One region of the Peptostreptococcus sp. genome, then DNA from elsewhere that is predicted to be linked to it. Evidence: riboswitches for the same ligand, from Rfam matches in the RefSeq annotation. Region 1 holds a riboswitch; the other holds the start of a gene.
The links. A riboswitch is a leader RNA that binds a small molecule or an ion and turns the genes downstream of it on or off. The one in region 1 is predicted to bind FMN.

Region 1 (4,430 bases):
AGGCATAGGCTGTAAAATCTCCAAACCTAGTTGGCATCTTTACCTTGCTTGAGCACTCTACTAACTTGTCGTGCTTTTTCCTGTATTCCTGTAGGGCCTTTATAGAGGTAAACTTTAGCCCCCACTCCTGGGACATCTCTATAAGGTCGGTCTTTCTCATCATAGTTCCGTCTTCCTTCATGATTTCACAGCAAAGGCCACACTCCTTTAGGCCAGCTAGTCTCATTAGGTCAACAGTAGCCTCTGTATGTCCATTCCTCTCTAAGACACCATTAGGCTTAGCCTTTAGGGGGAACATATGTCCTGGTCTACGGAAGTCACTTGGCTTTACATCGTCAGCTACACAGGCCCTAGCAGTGAAGCCTCTCTCAACTGCTGATATGCCTGTAGTTGTATCAACATGGTCTATAGATACGGTAAAGGCTGTTTCGTGGTTGTCAGTATTATTTACCACCATCTGCTCAAGGCCCAACCTCTTGCAATATTCTGCACTCATTGGCATACAGATTAGCCCCTTTCCATAGCTAGCCATAAAGTTAATATTTTCTGTAGTAGCAAACTCTGCTGCACAGATTAGGTCACCTTCATTTTCTCTGTCTTCATCATCTGTAACCAAGACCATCTTTCCCTGTCTTAGGTCTTCTAATACTTCCTCAATTGTGTTAAGCTTAAACATTTCATCCTCCTAAAAACCATTTTTCAATAAAAATTCTCTTGTTATTTCATGCTTGTCTGCTTCCCTGCTACCCAAGTTACCGAAGCTCATCAGCCTTTCAACATACTTACCTATACAGTCATTTTCCAGGTTTACTATATGTCCCTGACCCTTATAGTCCAGTATAGTATTAGCCAGAGTGTGGGGAATTATGGATACTGAAAAATCTCTATCACTTACCTTGGCTACTGTCAGGCTTATACCATCTATAGTTATAGACCCCTTCTCAATGATGTACTTCAGTATTTTCTTATCTGCACCTATCTGGTACCAGACCGCATTATCATCCTTCTTTACAGATAGGATTTTGCCTGTTCCATCAATGTGACCAGATACTATATGACCCCCAAAACGTCCATTAGCCTGCATGGCCCTTTCAAGATTTACCCTAGATCCCGTCTTTAGGCTAGCCAGGGATGACCTAGTCATGGTCTCATGCATGACATCAACTGTAAACTGGTCCTTACTAAAGGAAGTCACAGTTAGGCAAACCCCATTTACTGCTATACTATCTCCCAGGCTGACATCCTCTAGGACCCTCTTGGCTGACAGGGTCAGGACTGCTGAATTAGTTCCCCTTGCTATAGCCTTTACACTTCCTATTTCCTCTATTATTCCTGTAAACACTCAACCACCTCATTTTCTACAATGTAGTTTATCAGTAGGTCAGGACCAAAGGCCTCTATACTCTTAAGCCTCAAGGCCCTTGCCTGGTCTGGTAGGTCAACTCCATATCCTCCAACTGGCGACTTGGCATCCTTTCCACCAAAGATCTTGTTGCCTATATATACCTGGACCCTAGAAACTATGCCTGCCTCAAGGGCTGACCAGTTCAGCTGGCCTCCCCCCTCTAGTAGGACTGAATCCAGTCCCATAGCCCCTATCCTATCCATTAGGTCTACTAGATCTATACCTGGTCCCGGTCCCTCCTGGACTAGGATCTGGCAGCCTGCCTTCTCTAGGTTGGCTATCTTGTCCCTATCAGTTGACCTTGTTGCTATAATCGTAGGATAACTATTGGCTGTTCCCACTATATTAGACCCCATAGGAATCCTCAAATGTGTATCGCATATTATCCTAGTCGGACTAAGCCCACCCTCTAGCCTGCAATTTAGGGTAGGGTCATCTGCCAGGACAGTTCCTATACCAACCATAATGGCTGAATACCTATGCCTATCCCTATGGACCTGGGCCCTTGCTTCTGGACCTGTTATCCACTGGGACTTGCCTGTCCTTGTGGCTATCTTACCATCAGCAGTCATTGCATACTTCATTACTACAAAGGGCTTCTTATCCCTTATATAGTGCATAAAGACCTCATTTAGGTCATCACATTCATCTTCAAGAAGACCAGTTACAACCTCTATGCCATGGTCTCTGAGTATCCTTATTCCCTGACCTGCCACCTTGGGATTAGGATCAAGCGAACCCACCACTACCTTCTTTATACCATTTTCTATTATGGCCTGGGTACAAGGTGGAGTCTTTCCATAGTGGCAACAAGGCTCTAAGGTAACATACATAGTTGCCCCTTTAACATCTACACCTCTAGACTGGCAGTCCTTTAGGGCCTCCCTCTCTGCGTGTAGACAACCACACCTGGTATGGTAGCCCTTACCTAAGACCTGACCATCCTTAACTATTACAGCCCCAACCATGGGATTAGGGTTGGTGTATCCACAGGCCCTCTCTGCTAGCTCAAGAGCCATCCTCATATATAGCTCATCCATATGAATCCCCCCATAAAAAAATCCCTGAACATATAGTCCAGGGCATAAATCCTTTAGTAGTGTATATATTGTGGCACAAAAAATACCATAAAACAAGACTAGTCCTTGTAAAAAAAATCTGAAATGTTTAAAAAACATTTCAGAGCAATTTTTTGTATCATAAATATACACAATATCTTCTTTCATCCAGACTTTAACTGTCGGCTTTGGAATCTCACCAAATCAGCTTGCGCTCGCGGGCTTTACCGCCGGTAGGGACTTGCACCCTGCCCTGAAGATTATATTCACTTTCTTACAAGTTTAATTTATCATATTATGAAAACCTTGTCAACAGTCTTTAGAATTTTTAGTTTCTTTTAGTCTTAGTTATCAAGACATATGTTACACTTTGAGAAATACTCGGATACTATTTCATTAGGACTTTTAAAATTAAGACTGATCTTAGCTGTGCTATTATATCTTTGCATAAAGAGTATAGAATTTTTTCTGTAAATTGCCTTCTATGGTAATTTTGTCAATTTAGACAACTTAAATTGGCTCTATATCAAATAACGTTGGTGATAATTTAAATCAATAAAATCTATTAAATTATGCGGCAGCATCCATAGCAAACTTATAGCTATGGATGTTGCCCTTTTGTATTTTATACCTTTCCATTAGCATTATCCTTGCCTTAAAATTCCTAAAACTCCTGTATCCGTAGGATACTCTTTTAATTACCTTTATCTTATTATTCTTACCCTCTACAATTGCATTCGTATAGTCATATTTGAGTGAATTTACCACATATTTTCTAAGCTTTTTAAGGATTTTTATACTCTTCCTAAAACACATGTGTATTTTATCATTCCTAGTATTTAGAATGTCTTCAAGCATATTCACATCATTATTAGATATACTTAATAGGAAGTTTTGATAAAAAACATAGGCTTCTTTTAAGTTGGGGAATTTTCCTAATATGTAGCCTAATATGTCAGCTGAACTAGTCATATTTTTAAAGTGTATGTTCTTGTAAAAATATATACTGTTTAACTCCCAGTTCTTTGTAAGTGGTATTTTCCAGTATCTCTTCAGTATTTTATACTCTCTAGACCTGGTATTAAGCTTCTTCATCTCGTTTATTCTTAGCTTGTTTAACTCTCTTGTCAAGAGCTGTACTATGTGGAATCTATCCACTACGATATTGGCATTTGGAAAGACCTTCTTGGCAAGATCAATATATGGCCTATACATGTCTGTAGTCACATATTCTACCCTTTTTCTGACCTCCAAGGGATAGGAATTAAAATACTCAAAGAGGTATCTTTGTTTCCTATCTGCCAGGATATCAAAAATATGACCGCCTTCTAAATCGGTTAAATTTACACTCATAGACGCATCAACTGTGTTTACTGACTTAAATTCATCTATTGATAGAATCCTAGGAAGGTAATTTTTTCTTCTCCTATCTTCAGTTAAACGGAGTATTCTGGCAACACTAGTAGGAGATACACAGTGTTCTCTTGCAATTAAGTCCATTGACTTAGTCTCACATAGGTTTAAAACTATAGATCTCTTAACATCATTCGATATGAAGCACCCCTTATCTACGATAGGTGTTTTGGCCATAAATGTTGACTCGCAATGCTTACAGAAAAACCTCTGCTTTTTAACCATCAATATCAAAGGGTTTGTATTGACCCTATTAAAAAGTATTTTTACAGTCTGACTCCCATTTCTAATTATGTCATAATTTTCATTGACTATACCACATTTAGGGCAGCAAGCTGGCCTATATGAAAGCTTTCCCCTTAGTACTGTATATTCTATCCCCTTGATATTTTCTTTTTCGTTACCTAAAATTACTAAATTTTTATCGTTAATTCCTAAGATTTCTGTTATACTAGCATTAGAACACATATCATTTCTCCTTTTTTTATTTTGTGGTGATTTAAATTATACACGAGATTTGATGTGTGTTCCTATTTTTTTGCAAAAAATTTAGC
Region 2 (4,430 bases), on a different contig from region 1:
GGATTCTGCAGTAAGGATTACACATATACCTACAGGTATAGTAGTCCAGTGTCAGAATGAAAGAAGCCAGCACTCCAACAAGGATATAGCCATGAAGCTTTTAATGGCCAAGCTAGTCCAGCTAAAGGAAGAGGAAAATAAGGAGAGGATAGAAGACCTCCAGGGCAAGTATTCGCAAATTACCTGGGGAAGCCAGATAAGGTCCTATGTGTTCCAACCCTACAAGCTGGTAAAGGACCATAGGACAAATGAAGAAAATGCAAATGTAGATGCGGTTATGGATGGGAAATTAGATAATTTTATGTTCCAATACCTAAAGCAAAAGGTATAGAGAATCCTCCTGCAGGCAATGATATGGGTAAAAGAGGAAATTATGGATATTAAAGAAATACTAATGAAAGAGATGGGCTTAGGTCCAAATCAGGTTGAAAATACAATAAAGCTAATAGATGAAGGAAATACAATTCCCTTTATAGCAAGATATAGGAAAGAAATGACTGGGGAGATGACAGATGTCCAGCTGAGAGAATTTGGAGACAGGTTGACCTACCTTAGAAATCTTGAGGAAAGGAAGGAAGATGTAAAGAGGCTTATAGACGAACAAGATAAGCTAGACAAGATCCTAGTGAATGCTATAGACAAGGCCAAGACCCTACAGGAGGTAGAGGATATATATGCTCCTTTTAAACAGAAGAAGAGGACTAGGGCAACTATAGCCAAGGAGAGGGGGCTAGAGCCACTAGCCAATATGATACTCCTATCTAAGAACCTAGATATAGAGAAAGAGGCAGAGAAGTTTGTCGATTCAGAAAAGGGACTAGATGATATTGAAAAGGTTATAGGGGGTGCAAGAGACATACTTGCAGAGGTAATGAGTGACGATGCGGGAATTAGAAAGTATATAAGGAACCAGGCCTTGAAAAGAGGCCAGATCCAGTCAAAGGCCAAGCTAGAAGAGGATTCTGTTTATAGGATGTACTATGACTTTACTGAGAGGGTAGAAGACATACTTCCACATAGGACCCTGGCCATAAACAGGGGAGAAAAGGAAGGCTTTTTGACTGTTAAGGTTTTGCTTGATGACCAGCAGATGATAGACAAGATTATTGCTTCATATAAGAGTCCTCAGAATGTGGGTAATGAAGCAATTTTGGAAGAGGTTGCCCAGGATGCCTATAAGAGGTTGATTTTCCCAGCAATAGAGAGAGAAGTTAGAAATCATTTGACAGACCTAGCCCAGGAAAGGGCCATCAAGGTGTTTGGTAAAAATCTCCAAGGCCTACTTTTGCAGCCGCCGATCAAAAATGCAGTAGTAATGGGCTTTGACCCAGCCTATAGGACTGGCTGTAAGATAGCAGTGGTTGATAAAAATGGGAAGCTATTGGACTTTACAACAGTATATCCAACCAAGCCACAAAATAAGGTGGAGGAAGCAAAGTCAATCCTTAAGAGATTAATTGAAAAACATAAGGTTGATATAATATCTATAGGTAATGGTACAGCTTCAAGGGAATCTGAACAATTTGTAGCTGAAATGATAGGTGAAATTGATAGACCTATTTCCTATCTTATAGTCAATGAGGCAGGAGCTTCAGTCTACTCAGCTTCCAAGCTGGCCAATGAGGAGCACCCAGATATAAATGTATCTATAAGAGGGGCCATATCAATAGCAAGAAGGCTACAAGACCCAATGGCTGAGCTAGTAAAGATAGAACCTAAGAGTATAGGTGTAGGCCAGTACCAGCATGATGTAAATGAAAAGAGACTAACTGAGGTCTTGGATGGGGTAGTAGAAGACTCTGTTAACCAGATTGGTGTAGATGCAAATACAGCATCATATTCCCTACTAGAGCATGTTGCAGGTATATCTTCTAGTCTTGCCAAGAATATAGTTGCCTATAGGAATGAGAATGGAGACTTTGAAGATATAAATGACCTTAAGAATGTAAAGAGGCTAGGACCGGCTGCCTTTAAACAGGCCGCCGGCTTTATAAGGCTTCCTAATGCCAAAAATCCACTGGATAATACAGGTGTTCATCCAGAGTCCTACGAGGCCTGCTTAGCCATGCTAGACCTACTAGGCTACACTCTAGATGACGTAGGGGTATCAAATCTAGACCAATTAGATAAGAAGGTAAAGGCATATGGGATAGACAGGCTTAGCTCAGATGTAGGGGTAGGCAAGGCAACCCTAAATGATATTATCGAAGAAATTAAAAAGCCTGGTAGGGATATCAGGGAGAGTGGAGTAAAGCCTATCCTTAGAAAGGATGTAATGCAGCTAGAGGACTTAGAAGAGGGCATGGTCTTGAATGGTACGGTTAGGAATGTAGTAGACTTTGGAGCCTTTATCGATATAGGTATAAAAAATGATGGACTAGTCCATATATCAAAGATATCAAACAAGAGGGTAAAAAATGCATCAGACCTACTTACAGTTGGAGACATAGTCAAGGTAAAGGTTATAGGAATAGACAAGGACAAGGGAAGGGTGTCTCTCTCCATGAGGGATGTTAGCCAGGACAAGTAGGATTAAAATCTTAATGAAAAAGATTGACATTTAGTCAGGTATCTTATATAATGAACTTGTAATTAAATATAATTAATCTTCGGGGGTGGGTGAAATTCCCTACCGGCGGTATAGCCCGCGAGCGCAAGCTGATTTGGTGAAATTCCAAAGCCGACAGTAAAGTCTGGATGAGAGAAGTATTTTATAACAATGTATATTGTGATGAAGTTGTTATTCCTGGGGATATTTTCTCCAGGAATTTTATTTTTCCCTCGAAAAATAGGAGGATAAAATGGAAAAGGTTAATTCAGTAAGTTTAAAGAAGAGAAGAGTGTCTACAATTAATATGGTTAAGGTAGCCCTATTGGCTGGGATAGCGTATGCATTGATGTTTTTAGAAATGCCAATACCACTATTCCCTGGTTTTTTGAAGCTTGACCTATCAGATATGCCAGCAATAGTAGCAGGCTTGGCCCTGGGACCAGTGGCAGGCTTTGCAGTTGAAGCAGTGAAGAACTTCCTTCACCTAATCACAGCAACTAGCACAGGAGGTGTTGGTGAAATCGCCAATATCGTAGTAGGATCTTCATTTGTAGTTGTTGCATCTTTTGTTTATAAGAAGGACAAGAGCATAAAGACTTTGGTAAAGGGGCTTGCCCTAGGAACAATAGCCATGGTTATTATAGGTACATCTATGAACTACTTTGTGATGCTACCTTTTTATGGTCAGTTCATGGGACTAGATGCTATAATAGGCATGGGTACAGCTATCAATCCAAACGTAAAGGACCTATTATCATTCGTTCTTTGGTTTATAGCACCATTTAACCTAATTAAGGGTATATTATTGTCAATAATCACTATACCACTTTATAAAAAGATAGAAAAATTGATAAAAAATAATTTAGCTTAAGCCATAAGTAGTAATTTAATTAAAAGTTTACAAGAGGCCCTATTTTCAATAATATTATTGAAAGTGGGGCCTTTTATATGATATAATTGACGAGGAGATGGGTTTAAAAATAATCCTTGATATTGTTTTTTAATTATCAATGATTAACGATTGCAGAGAATTAAATTTCGCATAAAATGTTAAGAAATAAATTTATATTTTGAAAAAAATGGGTATTAAATAAATTGTTAAAATCTATCGACGATATTTAATCTAAACAAATTATATAGGAGTACAGGAGGCGTTTTAAAATGAGCAGTGTATACACAATGGGTATTGATATTGGATCAACATCATCAAAGTGTGTGATAATGAAGGATGGTAAGGAAGTTGTAGGTGAAGGTGTAGTTAGCCTAGGTGCTGGTACTAAGGGAGCTGACCTAGTTATAGAAGAGGTACTTGGTAAGGCAGGAAAGGCTTTTGATGAAATAGACCTAATCGTATCAACTGGATATGGTAGAAATAGTTATGAAAATGCTGCTAAGACCGTTAGTGAGCTTAGTTGTCATGCCAAAGGTGGTGGATTCATCTTCGGTGGAGTTGGAACTATCATAGACATTGGTGGACAGGATATAAAGATACTTAAGCTAAATGACAAGGGTGGTCTTGTAAACTTCCTGATGAATGATAAGTGTGCGGCTGGTACAGGTAGATTCCTAGAAGTTATGGCTGGCGTATTGGATGTTAAGCTAGATGAACTAGGTGAGTTAGATGCCAAGTCTACGGAAGTAACACCAATCAGTTCTACATGTACAGTTTTTGCTGAGTCAGAGGTTATATCATGTATGGCTAAGAAGATTCCACTAGAGAATATTATAAGAGGTATACATGCTTCTGTTGCTACTAGAGTTGCTAGTTTGGCGAGGAGAGGTGGATTAAAGACTCCTGTTGCCATGACAGGTGGTGTTAGTAAGAACAAGGGTATAGTAAGGGCCCTTAATGAAGAATTAGAATGTGATATCTTGATAT

Region 2: it holds a riboswitch for FMN, as region 1 does, so the genes downstream of both, ACW6OJ_RS02880 (ECF transporter S component) here and ribD (bifunctional diaminohydroxyphosphoribosylaminopyrimidine deaminase/5-amino-6-(5-phosphoribosylamino)uracil reductase RibD) in region 1, are expected to answer to the same signal.

What each region holds. Positions count from the first base shown of each region.
Region 1 covers NZ_CDRRTB010000074.1:2,404-6,833, forward strand. The annotation lists gene ACW6OJ_RS06445 (bifunctional 3,4-dihydroxy-2-butanone-4-phosphate synthase/GTP cyclohydrolase II) at 1-676, opposite strand, end outside; gene ribE (riboflavin synthase) at 686-1,342, opposite strand; gene ribD (bifunctional diaminohydroxyphosphoribosylaminopyrimidine deaminase/5-amino-6-(5-phosphoribosylamino)uracil reductase RibD) at 1,327-2,445, opposite strand; FMN riboswitch at 2,616-2,728, opposite strand; gene ACW6OJ_RS06460 (ISL3 family transposase) at 3,034-4,344, opposite strand.
Region 2 covers NZ_CDRRTB010000017.1:4,836-9,265, reverse strand. The annotation lists one part of gene prfB (peptide chain release factor 2) at 1-331, shown strand, start outside; gene ACW6OJ_RS02885 (Tex family protein) at 374-2,530, shown strand; FMN riboswitch at 2,602-2,713, shown strand; gene ACW6OJ_RS02880 (ECF transporter S component) at 2,802-3,422, shown strand; gene ACW6OJ_RS02875 (acyl-CoA dehydratase activase) at 3,713-4,430, shown strand, end outside.